DNA from 3 places in the Salimicrobium jeotgali genome. Region 3 is predicted to be linked to each of the others. Evidence: riboswitches for the same ligand, from Rfam matches in the RefSeq annotation. Region 3 holds a riboswitch; each other region holds the start of a gene.
What was found. A riboswitch is a leader RNA that binds a small molecule or an ion and turns the genes downstream of it on or off. The one in region 3 is predicted to bind S-adenosylmethionine.

Region 1: another riboswitch for S-adenosylmethionine. It lies ahead of msrA (peptide-methionine (S)-S-oxide reductase MsrA); the one in region 3 lies ahead of AAV35_RS14570 (sodium:solute symporter family transporter).
Region 2: another riboswitch for S-adenosylmethionine. It lies ahead of AAV35_RS09550 (aminotransferase class I/II-fold pyridoxal phosphate-dependent enzyme); the one in region 3 lies ahead of AAV35_RS14570 (sodium:solute symporter family transporter).

The regions. Positions count from the first base shown of each region.
Region 1 is NZ_CP011361.2:2,073,970-2,084,478, forward strand. It holds gene argS (arginine--tRNA ligase) at 1-149, shown strand, start outside; gene AAV35_RS10425 (hypothetical protein) at 219-449, shown strand; gene AAV35_RS10430 (SRPBCC family protein) at 537-992, opposite strand; gene AAV35_RS10435 (ethanolamine utilization protein EutH) at 967-2,079, opposite strand; gene msrA (peptide-methionine (S)-S-oxide reductase MsrA) at 2,195-2,665, opposite strand; SAM riboswitch class I at 2,787-2,906, opposite strand; gene AAV35_RS10445 (DinB family protein) at 3,088-3,573, shown strand; gene ppc (phosphoenolpyruvate carboxylase) at 3,763-6,522, shown strand; gene AAV35_RS10455 (C45 family autoproteolytic acyltransferase/hydrolase) at 6,611-7,666, opposite strand; gene AAV35_RS10460 (Glu/Leu/Phe/Val family dehydrogenase) at 7,755-9,131, opposite strand; gene AAV35_RS10465 (NAD(P)/FAD-dependent oxidoreductase) at 9,285-10,346, shown strand; gene AAV35_RS10470 (RidA family protein) at 10,418-10,509, opposite strand, start outside.
Region 2 is NZ_CP011361.2:1,912,619-1,923,127, reverse strand. It holds gene AAV35_RS09590 (ABC transporter permease) at 1-836, shown strand, start outside; gene AAV35_RS09595 (quaternary amine ABC transporter ATP-binding protein) at 1-1, shown strand, start outside; gene AAV35_RS09585 (glycine betaine ABC transporter substrate-binding protein) at 901-1,842, shown strand; gene AAV35_RS09580 (IS1182 family transposase) at 2,070-3,878, shown strand; gene AAV35_RS09570 (tryptophan transporter) at 4,267-4,794, opposite strand; gene AAV35_RS09565 (HIT family protein) at 4,895-5,317, opposite strand; gene AAV35_RS09560 (ABC transporter ATP-binding protein) at 5,439-6,182, shown strand; gene AAV35_RS09555 (ABC transporter permease) at 6,175-7,389, shown strand; SAM riboswitch class I at 7,465-7,573, shown strand; gene AAV35_RS09550 (aminotransferase class I/II-fold pyridoxal phosphate-dependent enzyme) at 7,647-8,759, shown strand; gene AAV35_RS09545 (homocysteine S-methyltransferase family protein) at 8,801-9,853, shown strand; gene AAV35_RS09540 (phosphatase PAP2 family protein) at 9,956-10,509, shown strand, end outside.
Region 3 is NZ_CP011361.2:2,194,792-2,204,997, reverse strand. It holds gene AAV35_RS11025 (pyridoxamine 5'-phosphate oxidase family protein) at 1-193, shown strand, start outside; gene AAV35_RS11020 (SLC5/6 family protein) at 310-1,383, opposite strand; gene AAV35_RS14570 (sodium:solute symporter family transporter) at 1,405-1,923, opposite strand; SAM riboswitch class I at 2,014-2,121, opposite strand; gene aspA (aspartate ammonia-lyase) at 2,266-3,693, opposite strand; gene AAV35_RS11010 (dicarboxylate/amino acid:cation symporter) at 3,723-4,961, opposite strand; gene AAV35_RS11005 (ATP-binding protein) at 5,075-6,364, shown strand; gene AAV35_RS11000 (response regulator) at 6,342-7,247, shown strand; gene AAV35_RS10995 (CBS domain-containing protein) at 7,295-7,717, opposite strand; gene AAV35_RS10990 (hypothetical protein) at 7,924-8,223, shown strand; gene AAV35_RS10985 (hypothetical protein) at 8,259-8,453, shown strand; gene AAV35_RS10980 (hypothetical protein) at 8,527-8,814, shown strand; partial or broken gene AAV35_RS14565 (DUF1028 domain-containing protein) at 8,970-9,635, shown strand; gene AAV35_RS10970 (S66 family peptidase) at 9,690-10,206, shown strand, end outside.

The DNA.
Region 1 (10,509 bases), 120 kb from region 3:
TGTCAAAACATTTCAACCAGTACTACGCCCACACGAAAATTTTACAGACGGACCAGATGAATCAGCGTCTCACTCTTGTACAGGCGGTAATTACGGTGCTGAAAAAAGGACTCCATCTGCTCGGGATGAAAACCGTGGAAAAAATGTAAAAGAAATTGCGTTCTTTATATAATAATAGTATGTTTGGCATATACCCTATTTCTGAAAGGGGAGATATTATGTATCCACTGTATTATACCGCAGCTATCATTATGACAGCCGTTGCCCTTGGAGCCACTATCTATATCGGAAAAAACCTGAACAAGCAGGAACATTCGGCCGACAGTGATGAAGAATTGGCCAGCCTGAAATCCGACTCCCGTGATACTTCCAGTTTCCGTCGTCTCAGCATCATCTACGTTATCACCTTTGTTATTACGTTAGCACTGATCTGGATCTTCATACTTTAACCTTCTCGGAAGAAGGTAAGGAAAACAAGTTGCCGCTCCCCCTCATAAAGCACTAAGGGAGAGCGGCAACTTTTGTATACACCCGTACTATTCGTTATATTCTTCCTCGGCCACTCTTTTCACGCGACGGACAAAGTTAGCGACGGCCTGATCGTTGGAGAAAAGAATCAGTATCCGTAAATACCATTTCCTTGGCCTATTTGAAGATAGATAGGTGAACGTCGTCTTCTTCTCTCCCTCTTTTTCAAGTAAATAAGTGGCCTGTATATCATAAACCCCGGCCAGTGTATAAGAATAAGTGAGTCTTTTTTCATTTTCTTCATCTTTGAATTCAGTTACGGTAACCTCGTATTCTTCCTTTGTCTCTCCTACGCCGTACGATTGTCTGTACACATTCCCGACCGTCTCTCCGGAAGAATGGATGAGCCGGTGTTCTTCGATATTCGGCATAATTTTTTTGGTCTGTTCCAGGGACTGATCGAAATATGACCAGACGTGTTCAATCGGTGTCTCTACCTCAATCGTATCCGACCACCGTTTCATGGGACTTCCCCTCCTCTTTTGTTGTTACTGCCCATGCGATAACTACTGCAAGAAAGCCGGCACTCAACTTACCGGCAAGCACCGGCACTACCATATCCTTTTCAATGCCTGCCACAAAAGCGATATGAGCTCCGAGTGCAAAAGCTCCACTGACAGCGAAAGCTGAGTTGATCACTTTCCCCCTCGGCTCCATATCCTTCATTGTTACCAGCATAGGTATATTGTGAGCCATAGAGGCCAAAAGCCCCGTCATCGCCACTTTATCCACTTTCACCAAAGGTCTGATTATTTCAAAAGGCCTCTGCAGCACTCTTTCGAGAAAAGCGACCAGTGGAAAAGCTCCGGCCAGGGTGACTGTTATTTTCGCTACAATCACCGCTCCTTCCGAAAGAGGGGCCAGCCCCTGGATAACGCTCACTCCAAGAAGTGTTTCAATAGTAATAGACACGAGACCTACAGCAATAAGGACTTCCACTATCTTACCAAATGCGGCGAACAGACGTATAGTGACAGCTGTAAATAAACCGAGACCGATCGAAATTAAAATTGCAAGAACAATGGAAGGGAGCAGATTTACAAGCATCCAGTCAAAAGCATATCCTCCAAGAAACCCGCCTGTAAAACAGCCCACGGGGATAGTCGTAAATCCGATCAGAACTCCTTTGGCAAAATAACGGTAATCCTGCTTATGTAATACCGAAAGCGCAACCGGTATAGTAAACACTACGGTCGAACCCATCATCGTTCCGAGAAGCGACCATGAAAACACAGCCGCCTCCGCGTCCTCGGCAAGGGATTCGGCCAGGGGATACGCCCCGGTATCGATAGCCAGAAGCATCGACGGGAACATCCCGGGGTCCGCCCCCAGCCATTCGTACAGCGGCACGACTACCGGAGCCATCCACTCGGCCATCACGGGGGCGAACGAAATGACCCCTATCATGGCAAGAGCAAGCGTCCCCATCATCCGGAACGCCTCGTAAAACCGGTCCCCGAGCTTCAGCCGTCTATTCAGTATATAATAATCCAGAGCCCCGAGAATCAGAAAAAAACACATAGCTCCGAGGACCCAGTCGTTCAGCGTCATACACCCACCCCCTGTTACTCATAGTATAACAAACCGGTGCGAAAGCGTAAGCATCTGCGTGAAGTTAACGAATAAAGAATAATGCATAAAAAAACTCCAGCTGAAAGCTGAAGTTTTAAACGGCGCTGCAGGCCGCTCCATATTTTTTAACATATTGCTGATGATATTCCTCTGCTTCATAAAAAGTGGAAGCCGGTACCACTTCTGTTACAATCGGAGACTTGAAAATTCCGCGATCGTTCCATTCTTTTATTTTCGCAACGGACTGCTGACGCTGCTCCTCATTCGCATAAAAAATCACGGAGCGGTACTGATGTCCGACATCTTCTCCCTGACGATTGACGGAAGTAGGATCATGGGCTTCAAGGAAGTACTCGACGAGAGCTTCATAAGTGAGCACTTCAGGGTCAAACTCAATACGAATGGACTCCGCATGTCCTGTTTCCCCGGTTTTCACCTGTTCGTAGGACGGATTCTCCACAAATCCTCCCGTATAACCGACTGTTGTATTCGTCACTCCGTTCAATCTGTCAAAGAACGCTTCCACACCCCAGAAACATCCTGCACCGAAAGTAGCGATTGCCATAATATATCTTATCCTTTCTCTCTAACTACACTTCTTCCGAGAGTTTAGACGGGCTAACAATCAAAATCCCCTCTCCTTAATATCCAGGAAGAGGGGTCGACGTTATAATATCCGCTCGATCCTCTCATCTCTTAGAATGGATATCCATTCTACAGGAATTGGCACCGTTCACACTGATTCACATCAGCAGGATGGTTGCCGGGCTTCAAAGGGCCAGTCCCTCCGCCTCTCTGGATAAGAAGTTTCGTTATTAATTTTAAGTTATTTTCCATAATACAACGAACCGGTAGTAAAGTAAAGCAGTAAAGCTCATTTTTTTCCTCCCTGATAATTATGTTTAACCTCCTGTGTTTTTGTCTATAAAGTAACAGTTACGATTATAATAATCACAATGGTTATAATTCCGGGAAGGATGACGAACTATGTACGGACTGGAAGACAAAAGAAAGCTTATTCAGGACTTTATCAGTCAGGTTTCCGAAGAGGATGCCGGAAAGAAACCTTCAGATGATACGTGGTCTATACTGGAAATATTGGAACATTTATATCTGATGGAGAACTTCATCATTGAACAGATCAATGACGTCATAAAAAATGGCACGAAAGAATCTGCATCACCGAAACCTATCGAGCGTACCACCAACCGTTCCCATAAAGTGGAAGCGCCGGAAGCAGTCCGGCCATCAGGGGCCTTCTCTTCTATACAGGAAGCACGTGAGGCTCTCGAGAAGACAAGGGAAGCTACAATGTTTCTGACTCACAACAAATCCGGAAATACACTTCAGCAATACTCTTTCCCCCACCCTTCCTTCGGGGCTATGAATCTGGAACAGTGGGTAGAATTCATCGGATGGCACGAAATGCGTCACCTGGAGCAGATGAAAGAAGTACAGGAACAAATAAGCTGAACCCTTTCCACCTCTCTTCGTTGAGCATTTAGAAGAGAGGTGTCTTATGTATAAGGCCGTATACATCTTCACCCCGTCATTTGACTGTATGAAATATTCTGATAATATTATTAAAATACGAACCTTTGCGGTTCCCTCTCTACAGCCGACAGCTGAATCAACCAATAGAACATATAGGAAGGTGAAGAAGTGAATACACAACCAACATCCAACAATCATACTACGCCACTGCGTCATGATATACGGGTCCTAGGCGAAATGCTCGGTAAAGTCCTCGTTCATCAGGGCGGTCAGGAATTACTTGATAAAGTGGAAAGAATACGCAAGTTAACAAAGGACTTGCGGAGCACCCCTGATTCTTCGACTTATGAGACATTAAAGTCGGAAATCACCGAATTGAAACCGCCTATGCGTTCTCAGGTGATCCGTGCTTTTTCCATATACTTTCACCTGGTGAACATAGCCGAACAGAATCACCGTATACGCCGGCGGAGAGAGTACCAGCTCAGAGAAGACATGTCCGTACAGCCGTTTTCACTGGAGAGTGCTGTGCAGAACCTAAAAGAAAATGATTATTCAAAAGATGTCATTCAGGAGACACTGGACAAACTTTCTTTGGAGTTGATCATAACGGCCCATCCTACAGAAGCGACGAAGCGGACCGTACTGGAAATACAAAAAAGGATTGCTACCATTTTGAAACAGCTGGATGAAAGCAGACTCACCCGGAGAGAAAGGGAAGGCGTCATGGACAGTCTTCAGAATGAAGTCACCGCACTTTGGCAGACAGAAGAGCTCCGGGAGCGGAAACCGACCGTTATGGATGAAGTAAGGAACGGCCTGTACTACTTTGACCATACGTTGTTCGACGTCTTACCGGATATTCACCAGGAACTAGAACATCAGCTTGAGGTGAACTATCCCGAAGAAGAATGGTCTGTACCTGATTTTCTTCATTTCGGTTCCTGGATCGGCGGAGACAGGGATGGGAATCCGAACGTGACGCCGGAAGTCACCTGGGAAACCCTGCATAAGCACAGAAACCTGATTTTAAAAAAATACGAAGATTCGCTCGTCGATCTGATGAAACGTTTCAGCCAGTCGCTTGCTTACGTCCAGGTGTCCGGGAAGCTCATGCAGTCTATCGAAAGAGAAGAAACGTGGCTTCCGGAGGACAAAGTATGGAAAGTGGAAAAAGAAGTGTACCGCAGAAAATTCGCGGTGATACTAGAGCGTCTGCGTCAAATAGGTCAGTCAGAAACCGGCTACAGAAGCGCCGATGAGATGCTTAATGACCTGTCCCTGATTCAGGAAAACGCGCTTCGCCATCAGCCTGAAAGCAGAGAGCTTAAAAGCCTGAGAAAACTTATCCGTCAGGTAAGTCTGTTCGGTTTCCATCTGGCTACTCTCGATGTCCGTAATCACAGTGGCGAACATGAAATAGCTGTCTCGGAACTTTTACAGAAAGTAGGGATCACAGACGATTATTCGTCCCTGAGTGAAGCGGATAAAACCGGGATCCTTGAGAATGTATTGAAAGACCCGAGACCTCTTTCTCTGTTGAATGAAGACTATTCGGAAGCGACCCGTCAAATTATGAACGTTTTCCATATGATACGTGATGCTCATAAAGAATTCGGGAAACGCTCCATTGAAGTCTACCTGATAAGTATGACAGAGTCCGTCAGTGATCTTCTCGAAGTCCTCGTACTTGCTAAAGAAGCCGGGATTTACCGTCTTCATGCAGACGGAAGTGTCGAAAGCGACCTCGACGTCGCACCTTTACTCGAAACTGTAGATGACCTTGTTGCCGGACCTGACATCATCAAGACCCTGTTTGAAATGGAAGTATTTTCGAAACACCTGGAAAAACGGGGCAACCACCAGGAGATTATGCTCGGTTATTCCGACGGCAGCAAAGATGGCGGCACGCTCACAGCCAACTGGAGACTGTACAAGGCTCAGGTCGAGATCCATGAGATGGCCCGCGAATATAACATCGGTCTTAAGTTCTTCCACGGCCGCGGGGGCTCTCTCGGCAGAGGAGGAGGGCCCCTCCACCGGAGTCTTCTTTCCCAACCGGTAGAGACACTTGGAGATGGCGTGAAAATAACCGAACAGGGAGAAGTCCTTTCTTCCCGGTACATGCTCCGTGATATAGCTTACCGTAGTCTCGAGCAGGGGGCTTCTACGCTCTTGGAAGGGGCCGCTAACGTTTCAAAAGAGTCAGAGCAGGGTTTTCATCGGGAAGACAGCTGGGAAGAGGCGATGGAAGAGATATCCGACGTTTCCTTAAAGACATATCAGTCACTCGTTTTCGGAGACAAAGATTTCATTTCTTATTTCAATGAAGCTACTCCGCTGAACGAACTGAGCGAACTGAATATCGGGTCTCGTCCCATGAAGCGTAAAGACAGTTCGAAATTCGAAAACCTGCGTGCCATTCCCTGGGTATTCGCCTGGACGCAAAGTCGTCAGCTGCTGCCGGGGTGGTTCGCAGCCGGCTCCGGGCTCGCTGATTACCGGGACCGGGCCGATGGGAATATGGAACTGCTTCGACAAATGTATGAAAACTGGCCTTTCTTCCGCTCCACTATAAACAATCTGCAGATGGCCCTCACGAAAGCGGATATTCAGACTGCCAGAGAGTACAAATCGCTCGTGAAAGACGAAGCGGTAGGAGAACGGATTTTCAATACGATTGTAGACGAATATGAAAGAACGAAAGAAGTCCTTCTCCAGATTACTGAAGACGATGAACTGCTCGATCATCAGCCGACAATTCAGGAGTCCGTGCGCCTCCGTAACCCGTACGTGGACCCTATGAATTTCCTTCAGGTGGAACTGATCAAGGAACTCCGGGAAACGAAGAACCCGGGAGATGAACTGCTAAAAGAAGTTCTGCTCACTATCAGTGGTGTAGCTGCAGGGCTCAGAAACACCGGTTAAGCCGGTATAAATAAAAAGTTATAAACGAAGGAGCCGGTATCACCGAACAGTTCGGTGATACCGGCTCCTTTTATATTGAATGCTCTTTTCACTTACTCCAGTGAGCGCCCCGCTCCATGTGCACAAAAGGGACATGGGTATTGACTTCTCCCTCTATACGGGCAAGAGGAATGTTCTCCCCCTCAAGCCAGGCGGAAAAATCCAATACTACCGGGGACTGATCGCCCCCGAGAGCAAACCATATTCTTTTGTCATGTACGAGGTACCCGGAAGTATGAATGGTGCCCGCCCACTGATCATACAGTTCGGAGAAGACTCCTCTGGATCTGTCGTTCAGAAGTCTGAAAGCTTCTTCGGCTTCCGGAGCTCCGGCGTTTTCCATCACTTCCATCCTTCTTTTCGAATCTACAAGGTGGTATCTGTTTTCTTTTGGCAGTTTTTCGAAGTGATTCGTACACATACGTGCCTCCCTCACTTCCACGCCTCTCGGTGATGCTTCCACCACGTAAGGCGTATTGGACGGGTCAAACACTGTATAGCTGAACGAATGGCGATGCGGAATTCGTTTCAATACGTCCACCGCTTCTTCCACATTACCACAGGTCTCCAAAATGATTCTTCCGATCATACAGCAGATAAAACCAGGCCCTGGACGCTTCCGGTTCATAAAATTATACCCGAGCACCAGACCTTTTTCGTTCATTCCGTCCATTCTCCCCGTAATACGCTGAGTCGGGCCGGCGGTAGCATATCCCGTATCCGAAGGCTGGAAAAATGCGAATCTTCCCTCGTACGTTTTCGGCAGATAATCATAGTTTCGAATCATATATCCGTCCCCGGTAAGGATGGAACAGCCCGATTTCTTGTAGGGGACACGGTAGCCGCCGAATTCCATCAGCGTCCGTGTCATCGTCCAGTCAAGAGCATCTTTCAGCCCTTCAAGCTCCGCCCATATTCCAGGAGCGAACCGCCCGATCACCTCTTTCGCTTCCTCTATATCCACCTCAAATCGCGGGATGCGTACCTCCCACTGCTTTTTTCTGTTCTCCACTGTGAGAGATCCCTTCAGCCCCAGGCCTTGAGCGTAACCAAAATCGTAATGGGTCCCTCTGAACTGTATAACGTCGCTATGTATTCGTTTCATATGTGCACCTTCCTATCTTTTCCCACTATTCTAAGGAAAAGGCTGGAAAATATCAAAGATCCGGAACTCGAAAGTCCCGGACCGGTAATTAATATAGTTTTCCCTGTTTAAACATGATTGTCGATAATTTCGTTACCGCGTGAATGTAGCAGTTTTGACGAAGCGGGAAAGGGTCTCCGAAGAACTGGGGCAGAATCGTATCCATCGTATGTTTCATTTTATCGAATAACCGTTCATACACTCTTTCCTCCGACATGAACTGGGTCTCTCTTCCCTGCATCCATTCGAAGTAAGAAACGATGACACCGCCGGCGTTAGCCAAAATATCCGGAATGATTAATACACCTTTGTCACTTAAATACTTATCGGCTTCTTCCGCAATCGGCTTGTTCGCTCCTTCGATAATGATTTCGGCTTTGATATTTTCCATATTATCTTTATGAAGCTGATTTTCAAGAGCTGCCAGCAGCAGTACGTCGACATCAAGTTCCAGAAGTTCATCCCGGTCGTGGATATTCGCTTTGATGTCGTACTCCTGAAGCTGGTCGTCTTCGGTAGGAAGTTCACCGTCGTGCTCATTCGCAAACTCTACAAGAGAGGGAACATCCAGACCTTCTTCATTGTAAAGCATGACGTTATGGTCGCTTACCGCAACTATTTTGTTTTGAAGGTAAGTACATTTATAAGCTTCGAGGGCAGCGACAGAGCCGAGATTACCGAACCCTTGAATAGCCATAGTCATCTTTTTCTTCGCATATTTTACTGCCGTATCAGCAAATACATTCTCATTTTGGGCCAGCCACTTCTCGTTCTCTCTTGCATAGTTATACATAAGGTAGCGGAACGAAAAGTATACTCCTTTCCCTGTAGCCTCTCTCCGCCCATGAGAACCACCGTTCAATATACTTTTACCCGTAAAACTGTTGCGGTACGTCTCTCCGGTGTGAATAGTCTTGTATTCAGCCATCATCCAGTCCATCTCACGTTCCCCGGATCCCATATCGGGGGCAGGAATATCTTTATCAGGCCCTATAATATCGTCGAAGTACTGTACGTATTTCTTACATATTAAGTTCAGTTCCTTCACTGTATAATCACGGGGATTGATTTCCAATCCGCCTTTCCCACCTCCGAAAGGTACTTCATGCAGGGCGTTCTTAAGAGTCATCAGTTTAGAAAAGTCGGAGACCTCATCTTCCGTGACACTCGGGTGGAAACGGATGCCGCCTTTATAAGGTCCGAGTACATCATTGTGCTGGACGCGAAACGCAGGTATTCTCTCTACGGTTCCGTCTTCCATCGTCACCCTGAGGAACGACTTATGTATATGGTTCGGCGTTGTTAAAATAGAAACGAGAGACTCATAAGCCTGCTCCCTCGTCTGAGCTTTCAGATCGGGAAGAAACTCTTTATCATCCATAATAGCTTTCAGTGAATTCTCTATGATTGTACTCTGTTTATCCAAGTTCATCTCCTCCTTCTTTCATACTTCTTCCCTACTTTTCCATTAGAAAACCACCCTGCGAAATTTTATCTAGTCTTTCCTGATTTTTTTTGATACTCTTTAAGAAGAGATTGGAAATTTGTTACGTAAAATTGCAGCAGAGGTGAACATACAATGACTGAACTATTAATACTGGGCGGAGGATATGGAGGGTTCAAAGTTCTTTATGATGCTTTGGAAAACGGCATTCCGGATGATGTGCATATCACGATGGTAAACCGGAACCCTTACCACGCCATGAAAACGGAATATTATGCTATAGCCGCCGGAACGACGTCCGACAGAAGCGTTCGTGTTGATTTTCCTATCCATGAAAAGATTTCCTATATTTTTGACGAGGCCACCAGGATAGACGCGGAAGAGGACCGGGTCTTTCTTGCCGGACGGGAAGAGCCGCTCGCTTTCGATCAGCTGGTAATAGCTCTTGGGTGTGAGGACAACTACCACGGAATCGAAGGAGCCGAAGAATTCACTGAAAGTGTGCAGACGATGTCCAGCGCCCGTCATGCCGGGTACAAAATCAACGATCTGAAAGCCTACGGTAACGTGACTATTGTAGGAGCAGGTCTCAGCGGAATCGAAGTGGCCGCAGAGACGAGGGAGAGCCGCCCCGATTTGAATATCCGCCTGCTTGACCGCGGGAACACGGTCCTTAAAGCGTTCGATGAAAAGATCCAGAAACACGTAGCAGACTGGTTCAGAGAAAATGAAGTGAACGTCATTCATGAAGCCAAAGTCGAATATGTAGAAAAAGACGGCGTCTGTAACAACGGTATCTGTTACATGAATGATGTTACAGTGTGGACAGCCGGCGTACTTCCACATCACCTTGCCCGGGAACTCCCATTCAAAAAAGACCGGGAGGAGAAACTGATCGCTAATGACTTCTATCAGATTCCCGAGAAGACGAACATTTATGTGGTAGGCGACTGCGTTTCGTCGGAGCTTTCTCCGAGCGGACAACTCGCCGGCGAGCAGGGAGAACGGATCGCCGAGGTTCTTAAGTATGTATGGCGCGGCCAGCAACCCAAAAAACCGAGCTCGATCAAATTAAAAGGTACCCTCGGCTCCCTCGGTAAAAGTGATGGTTTCGGTAACATGATGAACCAGCCGCTAACAGGGAAGATTCCACGTATTGCGAAGTCCGGAGTGCTATGGCTTCACAAACGTCATTAATACCCTATTATTAAAAAAGAAGTGAATCGGCTGTTATCAGCTGATTCACTTCTTTTCGTACAGATTGCTTCTCATTTCTTCACAATCGCTTCCATCTCCACTTTTGCCCCTTTTGGTAACTTAGCTGCTTCTATTGCAGCCCGCGCAGGGTAAGGTTCACTCA
Region 2 (10,509 bases), 280 kb from region 3:
AAATACCGGTAGCTGAATGGATAACAGCAGCAACTGAAGGCATACAGGAAGGTCTTAAACCTATTTTTACATTTATAAGGGAAGATTTCGGCAACTTTATCGAAGTATTTGCCGAAGACTGGCTGATGAACGTACCGATTTGGTTATTCATCGTAATAATAGCGGTCCTTGCATTTTTCGCTTCCGGCAAAAAGCTCGGGCTGGTCGCTTTTACCGTTATCGGTTTATGGTTCGTGGCCAACCAGGGACTGTGGGAAGAGCTGATGAATACATTTACGCTCGTCATATTCGCAAGTCTGATTTCCGTCATTATCGGAGTGCCTTTCGGAATATGGATGGCGAAAAGCAAACCGGTGGAAAACATCCTTACTCCGGTTCTTGACTTTATGCAGACAATGCCGGCGTTCGTTTATCTGATTCCGGCTGTCGCGTTCTTCGGAATCGGCATGGTGCCGGGCGTCTTTGCCTCAGTCATATTTGCTACACCTCCGACGGTGAGATTCACCAACCTCGGCATACGTCAGGTGTCCGGTGAATTGATCGAAGCTTCCGATGCTTTCGGTACTACGGGAGCGCAGAAGCTGTTTAAAGTTCAGCTCCCTATGGCTAAGAAAACGATCATGGCCGGTATTAACCAGACAGTTATGCTCGCACTTTCCATGGTAGTCATTGCCTCTATGATCGGGGCGAAAGGCCTTGGCCAGACAGTTATTACAGCCCTTCAGCGTGCCCAGGTAGGACCGGGCTTCGTTGCAGGATTTGGAATCGTTATTCTGGCGATTATTATCGACCGCTTTACGCAGAACCTTAATACACAGCGGGGAGATAATCCTTAATCAGGTGGAAGAGGACCGCGTGTCCTGATTTATATAAAACTTATTAAGAAAAGGGGAGAAGTACATGTTTAAGTTTGATTGGAAAAGGATTGGTATGACAGCCGGGTTATCGTTGACGCTATTAGCCGCGGGGTGCGGTTCGGACGGAGGCTCGTCGGAGTCTGGTGGAGAGTCCGGCTCTGACGGTGAATCTTCCGGAAAAGCTAACTACGGTGAGGAAATAAACTATGAAATTACTGGTATTGAAGCAGGTGCCGGCGTTGTAGCAGCGTCCCAGGATGCTGTGGAGACATATGACAGCCTTTCCGGGTGGGAAGTATCCACTTCTTCCTCCGGGGCTATGGCAACTGCTCTCGGGGAAGCTATTGATAATGAAGAACCGATTGTCGTTACCGGCTGGACACCACACTGGAAGTTCGCCGAATATGACCTCAAATATCTCGAAGATCCGGAAGGGGTTTTCGGAGATGCTGAAGAAATCAAAACGATGGTGAAAACGGGACTGAAAGACGAGAAACCGAATGCTTATAAGATACTGGATCAGTTCCAGTGGGAAACTTCCCAAATGGAAGAAGTTATGCTTGAAATCCAAAATGGCACAGACCCTGCAGAGGCTGCAAAAAACTGGATTTCCAATAATGAAGATGCAGTGTCATCCTGGACTGAGGGTACAGAAAAAGTTGATGGAAAAGAAGTGGAACTCGTATACGTAAACTGGGATTCGGAAATCGCTTCTGCAAACGTTGTGGCCGAAGTCATGAAGGAGCAGGGTTTTGAAGTGACAACTACTCCTCTCGATAATGGTCCGATGTGGGAAGCTGTAGCCAACGGCGAAGCTGATGGAATGGTAGCGGCCTGGCTGCCGGCCACTCACGGTCCACAGTTTGAGAAGTACGGAGAGCAGGTAGAAGACCTTGGGGCTAATCTGGAAGGTGCCAAGATCGGTCTTGTAGTCCCTGAATACATGGATGTTGATTCTATCGAAGATTTACAAGCTGCTGAATAATAATGGTAGGAAAGCGTCCCGGATTCCGGGACGTTTTTTTGGTAGAAAGAATGTAAAAAAGAGTCTGGGACAAAACCAGTAAATATTAGTAAAAAAGGGCGTCCCTTCCAATGACTTTCATTGCAAGGGACGCCCCTTCTCTATGGATGTTTCTGTACGTTTATACACAAAAAGAGATCCCTCTGCTATAATTAAAGCACCACACAATAACCAAGGAGGGATCCCTTATGTTTACTTATTATAACATGAATCAAGTGGTTTTGCCTTTAGATTTTGAAATGAAATTGCAGGAAAATGATATTGCCTACACGGTACACGAGATGGTCGAACAGATTCCTGAGGAAGCCTTTGACGGCTTCGCTCGTGACACCGGTTGCCCCTCTTATCACCCCAAAATGATGATGAAAATCATCCTCTGCGCTTACACCCAGTCCGTTTTTTCCGGTCGGAAAATCGAAGCGCTCCTCAAAGACAGCGTCCGCATGATGTGGCTCGCTCAAGGCTACGAACCGAGCTATCGCACCATCAATCGATTCCGAGTGAATCCTCTTACAAAAGAACTTCTTCGCCAGTGCTTCGTACAGTTTCGCTGTCAGCTTGTCCAGGAAGACGTCATTGATGATGAAGCTGTGTTTATCGACGGCACAAAACTGGAAGCGAACGCCAATAAATTCACCTTCGTCTGGCGACGAATGAGTGAACGATACAGTGATCAGCTTATCGAGAAGTCCAACCGTTTCTATGAGGAACTCCTCGACAAAGAGATCATTCCGGGCATTGAACGCGAGAGTGCTGATGAACTCACGACCGAGGAACTTCAAACCATCACGGAACAGGTGGATGAAACGGTAGCTTCTTATGACCAGAAGATTGAAGAAAGTACGGATACACAGGAACGGAAGAGGCTTCGTTCCGAACGGAAAGAACCGAAGCAGTACCGGAAGCAGTTCCAGGACATGATCACCCGTAAAGAGAAGTATCAGAAAGATATGGAGATCTTCAGGGGACGTAATAGTTATTCGAAGACGGATCATGATGCGACATTCATGCGTATGAAGGATGACTATATGCGTAACGGACAGCTCAAACCTGGATATAACCTGCAACTCGCTACCGAAGGACAGTACTCGCTCGCTTATCAAGTATTCCCGAATCCGACGGATACCCGTACGCTCATTCCGTTTCTCGATCATATTGAAAATCATTTTTTTGATCTTCCTGCCTACATCGTCGGAGATGCCGGATATGGAAGTGAACCGAACTACGAAGACGTACGTTTCCAACGGGAACGAACGCCACTCATCACTTACAATACCTACCGGAAAGAGAAGAAGAAGAAATACAAAGAAGATCCCTTCAACGTGGCGAACTGGCCGTATGATAAAGAAACGGATACCTTTACGTGTCCGGCTGGTCAGGCATTGAGATACCAGTACGATTCCCGGCGGACAGATCGGCATGGCTATACGCGCTTCTTCAAGGTCTACGAGTGTGACGACTGTACCGGCTGCCCGTTGCGAGCTTCCTGTACGAAAGCGAAAGAGGGGAATAATCGAAAGATTTATTATAACGAGACGTGGGAAGATCACAAGTCCTATATGAGAGAAAAGCTTTCGGAACCAGAAACGAAGGACATCTACAAACAACGTAAAGTGGATGTAGAACCAGTTTTTGGATTCCTGAAAGCTTGTTTGTGTTTCCGACGTTTCTCCGTGCGCGGCACGGAAAACGTGGAAAATGAATTAGGATTTGCGCTGATGGCGGTGAACCTCCGGAAATACAACGCCACCATCGCAAATTCTGCCTCTGGAGACTGGAAAGACCGATATCGAAAAAGCTCCGATCATCTTTTTACGATGATCGGAGTTTTTTTACTACGAGTCCGAGTTAGTTATGTCCCAGACTCTTTCATCAGTTGCGGGGAGTTTCTTCGTTTCCGGAGGTACGGTGCTGCTTTGCTTTCTCTTCAAGATCTGCAAGATTTTCTTCGATCTGCTCTAAGTATTTTTGGATTTCCTTCTGATGGGGAGCGATAGTCTGTTTCCAGCCCTCGACAGAAGAGCTAATATCTTCGCTGAGATGACGGATGAGTGAAAGTGTCTCTTTGGATGTTTCGGTTATCTGGTTTGTGAACTGTTTACCTTCCTGACCGGTTCTGCTTAAAAGACTGTTCAACTCTTTGCTTTTACTGACAGCATTCGAGCGGAACTCCTGGCCGGATGAGGGAGTGCTGAAAAGAACGTAAAGGGCTCCGGCAGCACTTCCGGAAACGATACCCATAACAAACGGTTTAGCTCGGACCATTCTGTTTCCTCCTTTACTTACTAACCTGCACCTGGTTATTGTTTCTCCTAATATGTATGCATTTAAACCTTCCCCCTGAAAACAGGGGAGCGACCGGGCTGAGAGGCCGCTCCTATAAGGTCAGGAGGCGCGAAGTGTCTGTGATGGGGAGTTTCTCATAATCCTGAGAGAAACCGGGTGCAATACCATCATCAGCACAGTGTTTAAAAGCGCTGTCGGGAGCACTACAGTCAGGAACATGGCTATAAAGCCTGCATCCATTAAACCGATAACGAACAGAATCAACCCTAGGAAAATGGAGCCGCTGACAATCGTTCCGACAGCCGTAAGAACAGCTGCTTTGATGCGTTCCTGTTTAAAGTTACGCATGGCGAGAACGAGCACAAATACAATCATACCTGTGACGGGTTTTTCAATAAGGTTTGCGATCTGTCCGCCCGGCGCGGTGGTGGTTAATGCAGAGACGATTCCTGTAGCTGTGGAAAGTACAAGAACGTAAGATACTTTGGGGAACATAATAATCCCCAAAAACATCATGGCAAGCAGCATATCCGGCCTCATTCCGAAAAATATCGGCGGCATGACTGCATGCAGTACAGCCCCTATTCCTATAAACAACGACAGCAACACCAGTACACGAGTATTCATCTAATCTCTCCTCTTCTAAGCTTTTCTGATTTCACTCCAACCGTACCCTCGTGGTCGATTGCGAATGTGTTATAAGTATAACAAAAGTCCCGTACAGTTTCTAAGAAATCTTTTCAGCAATCGTCTGCGACAGTTCCTGAAGCTGTTCGGGAGTGTAGGAATTACTGTTGTCCGTCCATTTGACTCCGAAACCGTCTCCGTTTTCGTACCTCGGAAGAACGTGGATGTGTAAGTGAAATACAGACTGATAGGCTGCTTCGTCGTTATTATTTACAATGTTCACACCATCCGCATCAAAAGCGGATTTAACGGCCGTGGCGATTTTCGGTATTCGTGCAAACACATTGGAGGCTACTTGCGGGTGAGTTTCGTAGATGTTTTTAGTATGCTGTTTTGGAATGACGAGCGTATGACCTTTGGTGACCTGACTAATGTCTAAAAAGGCATAAACTTCTTCGTCTTCATATACTTTGGCTGATGGAATTTCTCCGTTGATAATTTTGCAGAAAATACAATCTGTCATAAATATACCCTCCTTGATGGGTATTGTACCATAGCAGTACGCAAGAACTGTAATAGGAAAGCCAACTATGGTACTATTTTTTAAAGGAAGGGACCACTACACACGAAAAGAGGGAGTCAGATTGGAATCACTATTACATATCGAAAATTTATTTGGGGGCTACACCCGTAAAAACGTTCTGCACGGCATTTCTCTTCAGGTGAATTCCGGTGAAATAGTTGGTCTTATCGGATTGAACGGCGCCGGGAAAAGTACGACCATCAAGCACGTTATCGGAATGATGGAGGCGAAAAAAGGAAGTGTTTCCATAAATGGTACGTCTTTCAGGGAGAACCCCGAAGGCTATCGTCAACAGCTTGCCTATATCCCCGAGATGCCTATTCTGTACGATGAACTTACGTTGGAAGAGCACCTGCGCCTGACTGCCCGTGCGTATCACATTGATGAACAGACTTTTAACAGCAGAGTCCCCCCTCTCTTAAAAGAATTTCATATGGAAAAAAGGCTTCACTGGTTTCCTGTTCACTTCTCCAAGGGGATGCGTCAGAAAGTCATGATTATGTGTGCTTTTCTGATCGAACCCGCTTTATATATCGTAGATGAGCCGTTTGTAGGGCTCGACCCGCTCGGCATCCAGTCTTATCTGGAATGGATGGAAGAAATGAAGAAGAACGGGGCCGGGGTTCTTATGTCGACTCATATACTCGCCACTGCAGAGAAATACTGTGACCGCTTTGTCATTCTTCATGAAGGAGAAATCAGAGCAGACGGGACACTGGAAGAACTTCGCACATTCTTTTCCATGCCGCGGGCTTCCCTCGACGATATATATGTACGATTGACGAAGGACGATTCCCATGATTAACGCCAGACGTTTCTGGAAAGAGCGGATGAGGGAACACACGAAAGAACTGAGCCGGTATACGCGCTATATTTTTAACGGTCATATTGCGGTAGTGATGTTTTTTCTTCTTTCGGCCGGTGCATACTTTTATCAGCAGTGGCTGCAGACCGTTCCTGAAGATTTCCCCGCCGGACTGATTGTAGCTCTGGTTTTCGCCAGCATTACATCCTACAGTCCGGTACGTACAATGATCAAAGAACCGGACCTGGTTTTTCTTCTGCCGGCGGAGTTCGAGTTGAAGGATTATTTCCGTTTCAGTCTTTACTATAGTTATGTGGTGCAGCTTTACGTAATTTTTCTTGCGGGGGCTGCGCTCGGACCTTTGTATTTTACCGTGTATCCTGAACTGGGTACGGATCACTACCTCGCCATCATTCTGCTTATGCTTGTCGTGAAGGCGGGAGTAATGCAGTCCAACTGGTGGATGCTGCAGGAACGTCAGCCTTCTATACGTATCGGCTATCAGGCGGCGGTGTGGATAGTTTCAGCCGCCCTGTTTTACTCTGCGGCCGTTGATGCCCTCTTGTTTGTCGTTCCGGGTCTTGTGCTCTTGAGCGGGCTTGTAGTATATGCCTGGAGAGTATCGAAGCAGAAAGCCGGGCTTGCCTGGGATCTTCTGCTGGAAAAAGACCAGGGACGGATGAGGGTGTTCTACAGGCTGGCTAATATGTTCACAGACGTTCCGCATCTGAAAAGCCGGGTGAAACGAAGGCGTCTTATCGTAAAACTTTTGACCGCCCGCATTCCTTTTTCCGGAGATACAACGTACACTTACCTGTACCGAATTACTTTTGCAAGATCCGGCGATTACAGCGGGATGTACATTCGTCTGGCTGCTATAGGTGCTCTTGCTGTATGGTTCGTTCCTAATATGATGATAAGTGTAATTATCGGTGTCCTGTTTCTTTATTTGAGCGGATTCCAGATGATGACGTTGTGGCAGCATCATCGGACTATCGCCTGGCTGGATATTTATCCGGTCTCCTTTGAACAGAGAAAAGAAGAATTGATACGTTTCCTGAGACAGCTTCTTTTCTTCCAGACACTCATTTTCGTCGTGGTATTTGCTGTGCAGATGATGTGGGCGGGAGCCCTTTTGATGGCGCTCGTAGGTGTTTTGTTCAGTCGGTTATTCACGGAAACCTTTGTAAGGAAACGACTGAATTGAAAAATAATTCAAAAAATATTGACGAATGCTGCGTTCGTCTATATAATTGGTGAAAATCAAATGAATATTAATGGACTCTTATCCAGAGAGGTGGAGGGACTGGCCCTTTGAAACCTCGGCAACCATCGTTTAAAAGCGAACTGGTGCCAATTCCAGCAAAGCCTGTGCTTTGAAAAGATGAGAGGACGATAGTACACAAATGTGTAGAAATCGGCCTCTTTTCAGGAGGTCGATTTTTTTATGGGAGGGATACCACTATGGTACACGAGAGAGCGACAATACTGACGCAGGCCGGAAACAGGACGGACCCCGGTACCGGCGCAGTAAGCACTCCGGTTTATTTTTCCACAAGTTATGCCCATCACGGGCTCGGGGAATCCACCGGTTTTGATTACACAAGGACGGCTAACCCCACGCGCTCTGTTTTGGAGAAAACACTTCAGGAACTCGAAAAGGGAGACGGGGCTTTTGCCTGCAGTTCCGGAATGGCAGCTATCCATACAGTTTTCGGTCTGTTCCGCTCGGGGGAGGAGGTGATCGTTTCACGTGATTTGTACGGCGGGACCTACCGGTTGTTTGAAGAAGTTCTTGCCCGGTACGGGATAACTTTTCGTTATGCAGACCTCACGGATGATGCGGCACTGGAGAGTGAAATGAGGGAAAGGACAAAAGCCGTATTTTTCGAGACTCCGGCCAATCCTTTGATGAAGGAGGTGGACATTTCGAAATGCGCTGCTGTCTGCAGAAAATACGGTGTAAGGCTGATAGTGGATAACACGTTTTATTCACCTCTCCTTCAGAATCCTCTGGAAGAAGGGGCGGACATCGTTATCCACAGCGGTACGAAGTATCTTGGAGGTCATAATGACGTCCTGGCGGGGGCGATCATAACGAAAGGGGAGGAGCTCACCCGCACTGTCCAGAACCTTCATAACGGGATTGGTGCGACACTGTCGGCGATGGATTCCTGGCTTTTACTGAGAGGGATGAAAACGCTCCACATACGTATGAAACAGCACGAGGAGAATGCGGAAACAATTGTTGATTATCTGAAGAGCCGTGAAGAGGTCCGGGAAGTCCTGTATCCGGGACGGGGCGGGATGCTTTCTTTCCGTTTAACAAGAGAAGAACAGGTGCCGGTTTTTCTGAAGACCTTAAATATCATTACGTTTGCTGAAAGTCTTGGAGGGGTGGAGAGTTTCATTACTTATCCTGCAACTCAGACGCATGCGGATATTCCGGAGGAGACGAGGGTGAAATATGGAGTGGATAGTTGTCTTCTCCGCTTCTCCGTAGGCATTGAAGATAAAAATGACCTGATGGATGACCTGGGCGCAGCGCTTTTGGAGTCTGTTCGAAAAAGTGCATAACTGCCCTGATACGCAAACCATTATAAAAAGGAGCGAGGTATATGACTAAAAGAAGTCTTAAGCAGCGGCTGGAAGAAGGTCCGGTGATTGCCGGGGAAGGTTACCTGTTTGAATTGGAGAGGAGAGGATATCTTCAGGCGGGTTCTTTCGTGCCGGAAGTAGCCCTTAAGAATCCGGAAGCTTTGAAACAGACGTACCGGGATTATATGCTTGCAGGTTCCGATGTAGTGTTAGCTTTTACCTACAACGCCCACCGGGAGAAGATGAGAATCATAGGCAAAGAGGAACTGCTTGAACCGCTGAACCGGAACGCAATCCGTCTGGCTAAAGAAGTGGCGCGAGAACATCCGGAGGAAGAAGCGCTCGTGGCCGGGAACATTTCGAATACGAATATCTTTGATCCGGAAAATGAAGACAGTAAAGTTCAAGTCCGGGAAATGTTCCGGGAAATGGTCGGATGGTGTAAAGAAGAAGGGGTGGATTTTGTGAACGGGGAAACGTTCTACTACCACGAAGAAGCTCTTATTGCTCTGGAGGAGATCAGACGGGTTGAACTCCCGGCTGTCATAACCCTCGGTCTTATGGGGGAAAACATACTGCGTGACGGCTACACCGTGGAGGATTCCTGCGCCTCTCTTGAAGAGAACGGAGCACTGGTCGTAGGTATGAACTGTTTTCGCGGGCCTGATACTATGCAGCCCTACGTAGAGAAAATAAGACGAAAAGTGAACGGATATGTAGGGGCACTGCCGATTCCGTACCGTACGACGGAAGACAATCCCACATTTTTTAATCTTCCGGATGGCGGATGCAGTTGCACTCTCCCGACGGAAACGACTTTTCCGACTTCGCTCGACCCGCTCTATCATAACCGGTATGAACTTGCGGCATGGGCGGAAAAAGCGAAAAATGACGGAGTTAATTATATCGGTCTATGTTGCGGAAGTTCTCCTGCTATGCTCCGCTCTGTTGCGGAAGCGGCCGGTGTGGAGACGGTACACTCCATTTATTCACCCGATATGCATAAACATTTTCTGTTCGGAGAAGAGGAAAGCCTGAATGAATCAAACCTGGCCTACAGGACGAAAGCATAAGCAAAGCCCCGGCAAGGAGGTATACTCTGCCGGGGCTTGTAGTTTGTTTGAAAACGGTGCGGGGAAAGATAGTAAAGAAGTAAGAAGTAGGAGGAAAAGAAATTGTTATTTAGAGGCACACATTTCAAAAATCCCACCAGAACATCCATTATTTTAATAATAGCAGGGTTTATCCTCATAGGAGGAGGGTTCTTCTCTTTCGTTTCCCTCGGTGAAGATGTTCTTGAAGGGGAAAAGTTCGCATTGGATCGCATAGTAAATAATTTTGTGGATACCATCAATCCACCGTGGCTCACAGAAACGATGGGATACATAACCGAAGCAGGGTCCGTATGGGTTTTGTCAGCACTGTCGGTCATCGTAATAAGTTATCTTCTGTTTATTTCGAATAAAAGTAAATGGGTGGCACTTTTTTTTGCGGTCAATATGATAGGAATAAGCGCTCTTACGAAAGGTTTGAAGTTATTGTTTGAGCGCCAGCGTCCGGAAGTGATCGAGGCATATGACGGGGTCGGATACAGCTTCCCGAGCGGACACTCTACAGGTGCCTTCGCTTTCTACGGATTTATGATTTATCTCGTTACAGTAAGCAGGTTCACTTCTAAAGTGAAGTGGACCGTGAATATACTGCTTGCATTATTCGGTACTACGGTGGC
Region 3 (10,206 bases):
AGTACTGAATGCTTCGGCCGAAGACCCGAACGTTGTGCTTGTAAAAGTGACTCCTGACGTTGCTGAATACTGGGAAGCAGGTGTGAACGTCAAAACCGTTAAAGAATTCGTGAAAAAGATGGCCAGCAGCAATTCCATGGACGACAAGAATAAACTGAAAGACACCGTCCATTTCGACGAAAATTCGAACTAGATACGATCATTTTTCTGAAAACAGAGAATCCCCGCCCGGAGCGTTGACTCGGGACGGGGATTTTGTTCGTATCGGAGGATGTTTCTGTTTAGTGACGACGAAGGTCTCAATGATTTTTAAGATACCACTTCCTTCTTAGCAACCATTGTGGCCGATTTCGGTTTAATGAACATGATACTCCCGATGAACACGGCTAATACATTCAGAAATAACGTAAGTCCGATGACTCCGGCGGCGTGAAGCGTCTCGTAAAAATAACCGTTAACTGCCAAAAGGACGACGACTGTTCCGAGTATTATACTGCTTTTTACAGGGCTGGCAGCAGATATTTTCCAGGTGCCGTAACTGAAAACGACAGTGAATACTATCATGGTAAGAATATTGACGCTCATCCCCACCCAGACCGGATGGATATTGAGAAAGAAATCCGACGGGTGCCAGTTGCTCAAATGATACCAGAGCAAGCCTGCTGTGAAGCCTCCGAACAGAGAACCGAGAACAGCTCTTTTTGTAACGAGCGGCCAGAACAGCGCAGCAACTACAGGAGCGAAGGTTGCGGAATTTCTCATCGTCCAGGCGAGTACGTTCCACCAGGCCGACTGTTCCGTACGCAGGAAGCCGAAGACAATCATCAGGCCTGTAAGGAGCAGCAGTGACCATTTCGTATACGTGACCAGCTTTTCGGGAGAAGCGTCAGGGAAGATAGCGCTCCCCACATCTTTTCCGAGACTTGTAGCGCCTGAGAACTGACACGGGGCACCCCACCCGAGAGCACAGGCCCAGATACCGAGGAAGAACATCCCGACCAGCGGAGCGGGGAGGACTCCCATCAGGTACCGGGGCAGTGCTATGAGACCGAGACTTGCATCGGGGACAACCGCAGCCGCCGAGAGTCCGAAGAGGATCCCGAAAAGAATGAAGGGGATGCTCATCACTTCTGCCACAATCAGTCCTTTTTGCCCTTCTTCCGGTGTTCTGCAGGACAGAGCCATCTGGAAAGCAGCCTGAGCTAAAATGACGTTCACAAGAAATGTGGCAAACCATACGAGAATGACCTGAAGACCGGCTCCGTCCCAGTCGAACATCCCGGGCTGTTCGACTGCCAGCTGCTGCAGACCGGAAATGCCGGGTTTAATGAAGAACGCTGCTGCACCGATTATGAACATGAGGGCGAAAATGATAGTGTTCATCGTTTGTGTAAAGGCGACCGCCTACATGCCGCCCGACTGTAAATAGACGAATAAAAGAAGGGCTGTGAACGCCACGGATAAAGACAGAGACACGCCGGTGAAGACGTGGAAGGCAGAAGCGAATGCAATGGCCGTGGCCACCGACCACATCGGGAAAGCGAAGGCCGTAATGGCGCCGGATAAAGCTTTGGCACGTCTGCCGAACTGATCACCGATCAATCCGGTGATGGTGACGATCAATTTCTCCCGGAACGATTTTATAAGCAGAAGGGCGATCAGGAGAACCTGCAGTGTTTCTGCGACCCCGTACCATATAGCTGAGATCCCCGTAAGATACGAAAGCTCCACAATCGATATGTACGTTGAACCCGAAAAAAGACCTGTAATACAGAAAGCGACCGTCCACCACCGGAACGTCCGTCCCCCTATAAAATATTGCTCGCCCCGGCCGGCTTTCCGCTTTGCCACGTTGCCGACGATGATTAACGCGAGCGTATATAACAGCGCCAGTGTAATGACCCATACTCCGTAAGAATTCATTTCCTCTCCTCCTTTACATATCTGTACATACAAAAAGAACCCTTCCACTTTTCCGTAAGAAAAATAGAAGGGTTCTCCTGAACGTCCCTGCTCTTATCTTTCAGACAGATAGTGTCTGCTGGAAGAAGCACCTTGTTCTTTACGAACAGGTTGCCGCGGGATCACAGGACCAGATTCCTCCACCGCTCTTGATAAGATGTGTATGAAATTAACGTTCATTCTACCGGGGGAAGAAAAGGAATGTCAATGATTTTTTAGAAATTTCGAAAAATAGAAAAGACAGGACTGTATTTCGTTCTCAAAAAAAGGGACGCCGAAGGGCGTCCCTTTAAAGCTGCTGTATCAGACTGTCATTTCTTCCTTCAGGTGTGCTCCTGCAATACCCGGGTAGGTCATTTCATAACTGTCGAGAATAATTTCCAGGTCTTCATAATTCAAAACCTCATACTCCATACAGAGGGTACGCACCGTTTTGCCCGTTCTTATGCCTTCCTGGGCGATTTGTGAAGAGCGTTCGTAACCGATGTGCGGGCTTAAAGCCGTAATGATTCCAAGGCTTTTCTCCACGTTCTCCCGGAGTACTTCTTCGTTCGCCTGCAGATCTTTCAGGCACAGATCCGTGAAAACGCCGAACCCGTTGTTCATAACAGTGATGGATTCAAGCAGATTGAAAATCATGACCGGTTCCATGACGTTCAGCTCCAACTGTCCGGCTTCTGAAGCCATGCTCACCGTGTGGTCGTTTCCCATAACTTGAAAAGCGATCTGGTTAATAACTTCCGGCATGACCGGGTTCACTTTCCCGGGCATAATGGACGAGCCCGGCTGTCGGGCCGGGAGAGTGATTTCGCTCAGTCCGGTTCTCGGCCCGGAGGCCATCAGACGAAAATCATTCGCTATTTTGGACATGCTCGTCATAGTGTTTTTCAAAGCGGAAGAAACTTCCGTGTAAGCATCGGTGTTCTGGGTAGTGTCTACCAGGTTCTCTGCTGCCCTGAGCGGAAGTCCGCTGATGTCGGCCAGATACTCCACTACGAGCTTCGTGTATACCGGATCGGCGTTCAGACCGGTACCGACCGCTGTTGCCCCCATGTTGATTTCGAACAGATTATCTTTGGAGCGTCTAATCCGGTTGAGGTCGCGTTCGATCACACGCTGGTAGCTTTTCAGTTCCTGTCCGAGCCGGATCGGAACGGCGTCCTGCAGGTGCGTACGTCCGACTTTGATGATGTGATCGAAATCAGCCGCCTTTTTACCGAATGTATCAGCCATCGTTTCCATCGTCTGTTCCAGCCGGGTCATCCCGGTTACAGCAGCGATATGCATTGTGGTAGGGAAGACGTCGTTGGTCGACTGTGCCATATTCACATGGTTATTCGGATTGATATAATCGTAGTCGCCTTTGTCCCGTCCTGCGATTTCAAGAGCCCGATTTGCGATAACTTCGTTCGCATTCATATTCACGGAAGTACCGGCTCCGCCCTGGATAGGATCTACAAGAAACTGGTCATGGTAATAGCCTTCCAGCAGTTCATCGGCAGCCCCGATGATAGCTTCGCTTATGTGAAGAGGGAGGTGGCCGGCGTCCCTGTTCGCCATAGCTGCCGCTTTTTTGACCATAGCCACGGCCGTAATCATGGAATCATCGAGGTTGTACCCTGTAATCGGGAAGTTTTCTTTGGCACGCAGTGTCTGGATGCCGTAGTAAGCTTCGGCGGGAATCTCTTTTTCTCCGATAGAGTCTGTTTCTGTACGATATAAACGGTTCATGGTATCTTTCCTTTCCCTGTGGATTCTTATTACCCGTAGTGGGCGGTTGTGTAGTTTTCTTCGTCTTCCAGAACATCGGGGCGGTTCCTGTCAGACGGGCTGACAACGACTGCGGCTGATGCATCCCCGAGAACGTTCACGGAAGTTCTGATCATATCCAGAATACGGTCGATTCCTGCGAGCAGTGCTATACCTTCGAGTGGCAGACCGATGGAAGTCATAACCATCGACAGCATAATAAGTCCGGCACTCGGGACGCCGGCGGTTCCGATGGAAGCCAGTGTAGCGGTCAGCACGACGGTAAGCTGATCGATGAAAGTCAGTTCCATTCCAAAGTACTGAGCGACGAACAGCACGCAGACCCCCTGATACAGGGCTGTACCGTTCATGTTGATGGTCGCGCCGAGCGGCAGTACGAAACTGCTGATCTTTTGCGGTACTTTCAATTTTTCTTCGGAATACTTGATCGTCATAGGTAAAGTTCCCGAGCTGCTGGACGTACTGAAAGCCACCATAATGACCGGTATCAGTTCCTTGAAGAAAGTGACGGGGCTCATCTTGCCGAAAACTTTCACGGAAAACGAGTAGACGAGCAGAACGTGCACGAGTGAGCCGACGAGCAGCGCGAGAATGACCTTGAATAAAGGCCACAGTACGGACACCCCGTATTCCCCGACGGTAGGTGCGATAAGGCCGAATATACCGATGGGGGCGAATCTCATTACGACACCGGTGATTTTATACATGACTTCCGCCAGCTGATCGAATATTTGATAAAGTGTACGTGCTTTTTCACCTGCCATCGTGATACCGATGCCGAGGAAGATGGCAAAGAAGATGACCTGCAGCATGTTACCTTCCGTAAGTGCGGCAATCGGGTTGGTCGGCACAATGTTCAGCAGCGTCTCTTTAATTCCGGGAGTTTCCTGGGCAGCGACCTGTTCACCTTCCGGAACTTCAATATCAACTCCGGTTCCGGGAGAGAACAGATTTCCGCTCAGAAGCCCGATGGAGATGGCGACCGCTGTCGTCACCATGTAGTAGGAAACTGTTTTGAAACTCAGGTTCCCGAGCTCTTTCAGATCCCCGGTGCTGGCAACTCCGACTACCAGGGAAGACAGAACGAGGGGAACAATGATAAATTTAATAAGCCTGAGGAAAAGATCTCCGAGCGGCTGTACTACTTGTATGTCAGGTCCGACGAAAATGCCGAGAACAATTGCTAAAAAGAAAGCGATGAATATTTGGAATACGAGATTATTTTTCATAACAACCCTCCAGTCAATATGTAATACACAATGTAAGCGCATACCTACGGATACATACAGAAATCTACGCATACATACAAATAAATCCGTGAATTTTTGAAGGAGAGACCCTGATGATTAAAAAGAAACTGCTGATTGTTATAATGGTTATTGTGATGGTGCCGCTGGCCGGAGAGCTGAAATTTTATCCGTTCGAGGGAAGCTTCCGGGTAAGTTTCGGCACCCCCCTGTTTTTCTTTTTTCTGCTATGGAGGGCGAATCTGCGCCAGGTCACCCTGACACTGGCAGTAGCGACGTCGGTCGTGCTGTTCCGGACGGGACTGGATGTGTACGGGGGATCGGTGCCGCTTGAGGAAGCGTTCTCCACCCACTTTCCGGTATTCTTTTATTACCTCACCTACGGACTGCTGTTCCGTTTCCTGAAGGTTTCAAAGTACTACCATAAACCTGTCCTGGTCGGGCTGTTAGGAGTTTCCCTGGAGATTATGGCAAGTACGGCCGAGATATTGCTGCGAAGCGGAGTCATGGACCAGCCGGTGAATTTCGGAACGATAGGGCTGTTGCTGGAGGTCGCTTTTATCCGCAGTTTTTTCGTCCTTGGTTTTTTCAACATCCTGCTGTATAAACAGGCGAAAACGGAAGAACTGCAGCAGAAAAAGCAGAAGGAGCATATGATGATGGTGCTGTCCGGTCTGTACACGGAGGCCGTTCATCTGTCCAAAACGATGCGGGATGCCGAAACGGTTACGAAAGAGAGTTACGAGCTTTACCGGAATATGAAAGAGGAAAGCGGAAGGGAGGAATCTTCCTCTCTGCTTGTCATAGCGAATAAAGTGCACGAAATAAAAAAAGATAACCAGCGGATCTACGCCGGGTTATCGAACGTGATTTCAAGGGAAAGTGACACTTCCTGGCTGAGTATGGAAGAGATAGGGAGTATACTGGAAAAGGCCAATGCAGCTTATGCTGAGCTTCTTCGGAAAGACGTACGTTTCACTCTCCGTAATAAAACGGGGGAAAATCGTTATCCGACCTACGTACTCCTTTCCGTACTGAACAACCTTATCTCTAATGCCGTAGAAGCAATTGACGCAGAAGGCAACGTGGAATTGATAGTGGAAAGGAAAGGGAGACATCTGGAAGTGACTGTTTCCGATGATGGTCCGGGGATTCCTGAAAGGATGGAGGAGATTGTTTTTGAAGAAGGCTATACGTCCAAGTTTGATTCTGCCGGTGCCCCGTCTACAGGGATAGGGCTGTCCTACGTACGGGAAGTCGTGAAAAAAATGGACGGGAGAATCCGGCTGCTTCCGTCAGTACAGGGAGCTTCTTTTTTAATTCGGATTCCAGAGGAAAAATTAATGGAAATGGGGAGTGACAATGAATTACTTCATCGTGGATGATGATATATCGGTGAGGGCCATGCTCGCCGAGATGATAGAGGATGCGGATCTCGGAACGGTGGCCGGGGAGAGAACCGACGGCCGGGAAGTGGATACTGCACTGCTTGAGGCTCATCAGGTGGATATTCTGCTGATTGATCTTCTGATGCAGGAAAGAGACGGCATAGAGACGATGCGGGAGATCAGCGGAAGCTATACGGGAAAAACGGTGATGATATCCCAGATGGAAAGTAAAGATCTGATAGGGGAAGCGTACTCACTCGGTATCGAATACTACATTACGAAACCGTTGAACCGGATCGAGGTGGTCAACATTCTGAAAAAAGTTAAGGAAAGACTGGTGCTGGAGCGATCCATAGAAAATATTCAGCAGTCTCTGCAGGCGGTAACGGGAAAAAGCGCCGGAACCGGGAGTGCGGCTGCTTCCAGAAGCATTAAGGAAGAAGGATACAAAGTACTGGTGGAACTCGGAATGGTCGGGGAGAACGGCTCCAGGGATCTGCTGGATATCATCTATTATCTGGATCAGAATAATATGACGGGAGGAGAGGAAATAACTTCCCTGAAGAATGTCTATCAGAAGACGGCTGCCGACAAGATGAAAGAAGGAGCGAAGCAGCCAGGTCTGCAGCGGGAAGTGAAAGCGGCGGAACAGCGCGTCCGGCGGGCTGTACATCAGGGTATTTCGCACATCGCCTCGGTCGGACTGGATGATTTCAGCAATCCTGTGTTCAGTAAATACGCTTCGACATTTTTTGACTATGAACAGGTACGGAAGAAAATGATGGAGCTTGAGAAAGAGAAGAGATACAGAATAAGAGTCGATACGAAGAAATTTATTCAGATGCTGTACTGGGAAGCAAAACGCCGGATGCAGACGTAAAAAAGCTGAGACGAGGGGGGATCCCTGTCTCAGCTTTTTGTTTGAACTCAGTTGTTGGCGGAGCCTTTGGATAGTTCACCCATAATATAGCCTGCAATCTCATCGGACCCCTGCAAACCGATATCACCTATACTTACGACACCGCTCACTTTATCTTCATCTACTACAAGAAGGCGGCGGATTTGGTGATCCTGCATCAGACGCGCCGCTTCCTGTACTTCCATATCGGAAGTAGCCGTAACGACTTTGTCCGTCATAATGTCTGAAGCTTTTACATTTTCCGCGGATCCTTTAGCCAGGCCGTTCACTACGATGTCACGATCCGTAATTACACCTGCGTACTTATCCTGCTCTGTAATGACGACAAAGCCTACCTCTTCTTCTTTCATGCGTTTTGCTATAGTTGTCAAAGTGTCGGATGCCTCACAAGCTACTACCTCGGTATTCATATAATTCTTAAGTTCTGGCATGATTCCTCCACCTTTCTAATTGAATAATTCGCTTTCCACTTAGAAGTTTTTACTTTTTATGGGTATTTTAAACAATAAATCCCGGGCTTTGTTTCGATTCCTACAAAAGTCAGGGGGGTTCTTGAAAAAGAAATTGAGTTTCTCCTGTTCATTTGAAATAATTGTAACTAATGAAAAAGCTGGAGGAAGAAAGGAGAGGAACGAAAATGGAATTCGATTTTTTCTGGATAGCAGTGGGGATAGCCTTTGCCGGATATTTTATCGGGGAAGGTCTTAAAAACTTCAAAAATCCCGAGTCCGGTGATTCGTTCAGTGAAATCTTCAGGGAGGAAGAAGACTACAAGTTAATAAAGGAAAAAGATGTACATTACTACATAGGTGTATCAAAAGAAGATGCCAAAACGCTGCTGCAGGAGTACCCGGATATTCCGCACGTTACGATCAACGATAAAATTTATTATCCGAAGGCTCAGCTGCACCAATGGTTGAAGAGTATTGGAACGTAACCTGAAGAGCGCAAGATGACAGGGAGGGAGCTTTCATGCTGAAAAAAAGTTTGCGGTTCAGCATCATATTCTTTACGGTCACCACTATATGGCAGTGGGGCTTTGAATCGGCGATTTCGTGGGGGGAGAATATAGCGAGCGCATGTGCAAGTTTTTTCATTTACTTTCTGGTAGAGTTGTCCGCGAAAGATTATGACAGGCAAATAAAAAGCGAAAATAATGAGCTTTAAATAAATTGAAACGCGTCCTCTTTTTAATCGTATGCTAAGAAAAGCGTTTTCTCACAGGGGAGGCTCAGGCTATATGGAAGTGTTTTTGATGTTAATTTTTGCAATACTTCTACTTTTCGGTTTTAACCGGCTGATGGGTTACAAAAAAGGTAACATCACGATCGATTTTGACGATAGATATGTAAATCACAAGAAGTACGTAGAAGCTATACAACAGGAACTCGCCTCACAGGGAAGGCAAGTCAGTTATAAAGGTAACCGGAAGTTTATTATAGATGGCCAGTCCTACATTTTCATGGAGCAGAATATTTCCATGGGCGGTGTGCCTCTCCAAAGGACGATTCTTAAACCTAAAAAATGACAGCCTTTTAGCTCGCAGGAATTGAGAAGCAGAAAATGTCTGCTAATCATTTAAATAAGGCATGCCTGCTGGTTATAAACAAGATTTCTGGATACAGGAAAGATCCGATAACGTAGAATTTAAAATAAAAACACTATCCAAAGGAGGATAAAAAAATGACTTTTTCTATTACAGCAAAATGCAAAGAGACCGGACAGTTTGGAGTAGCAGTATCCACTAAAGTACCGGCGGTGGGGGCTCTATGTCCATTCACCGCACCAAAAACCGGAGCCGTAGCCACCCAGTCTTTCGTCAATCCTTACATCGGAATTAACGGTATCCGATATCTTGAGGAAGGTTTTTCCGCAGAGAAAGCGAAAGAAAAGGTTTTAAAAGAAGATGCACAACCAGCTATCCGGCAGTTCTGTATCGTGGACAAGGATGGAAACAGTGCCGCTTTTTCAGGAGACTAATGCGAAGGATGGTATGGACACCGGGAAGGAGATCATTTTGCGGTAGCGGGAAATATGCTCACCGGACCCGAGACGATCCAGGCGATGTATGACTCTTTTCTGGAAACCGAAGGTAAACCACTATCCGAAAGGCTTATTATGGCTTTGCAGGCCGGCCAGGATGAGGGAGGGGACAAGCGTGGCCGGCAGTCAGCTGCCGTGCGCGTTTCGGACACTGAAGAGTACCCTTTAGTCGACCTTCGGGTTGATGAGCATCCTGACCCTGTGAAGGAGCTGTACAGAATTCATCAGGTAGCGGAAGAAGAACTGTTCCCTTTCGTCGGGGATCTTCCCACTAAAGATAACCCTAAAGGAAATTTCGATTCTTAATACAGAGGAAGCTCCGATAAGATAAGAAATAAAGTGGTAAAGGGAGTGTTTTCGTTGTTAATTAAACCGCAAAAACTGAAAGCAGGAGATAAAGTGGCAACAATAAGTACATCTTCAGGCATCGCCGGTGACCCGGACATCCGATGGCGATATGACCAGGGCGTAAAAAGACTTGAAGAAGTGTTCAATTTAGAAGTCGTTCCTATGCCTAACAGTCTAAAGGGCTCTGAATATATTTACGAGCATCCGGAAGCACGTGCGGAAGATTTAATGGAGGCGTTCAGAGACGAGACGATCAAAGGGATCATTGCCAATATCGGAGGGGACGATAGTGTGCGTCTGCTGCCGTATATCGACTTTGAAGTCATCCGGAATAATCCTAAAGTTTTTATGGGATTTTCGGATGTAACAGTTTCTCATCTTTTTTGCCATAAGGCGGGCTTGTCCTCGTTTTATGGACCTGCGATTTTGACCGACTTTGCGGAAAATGTGGAGATGGACGCATATACAGTGAATATGCTGAACCGCACACTTTTCTCCGAAGAAACTATCGGTAACATTCCTCCCGCCA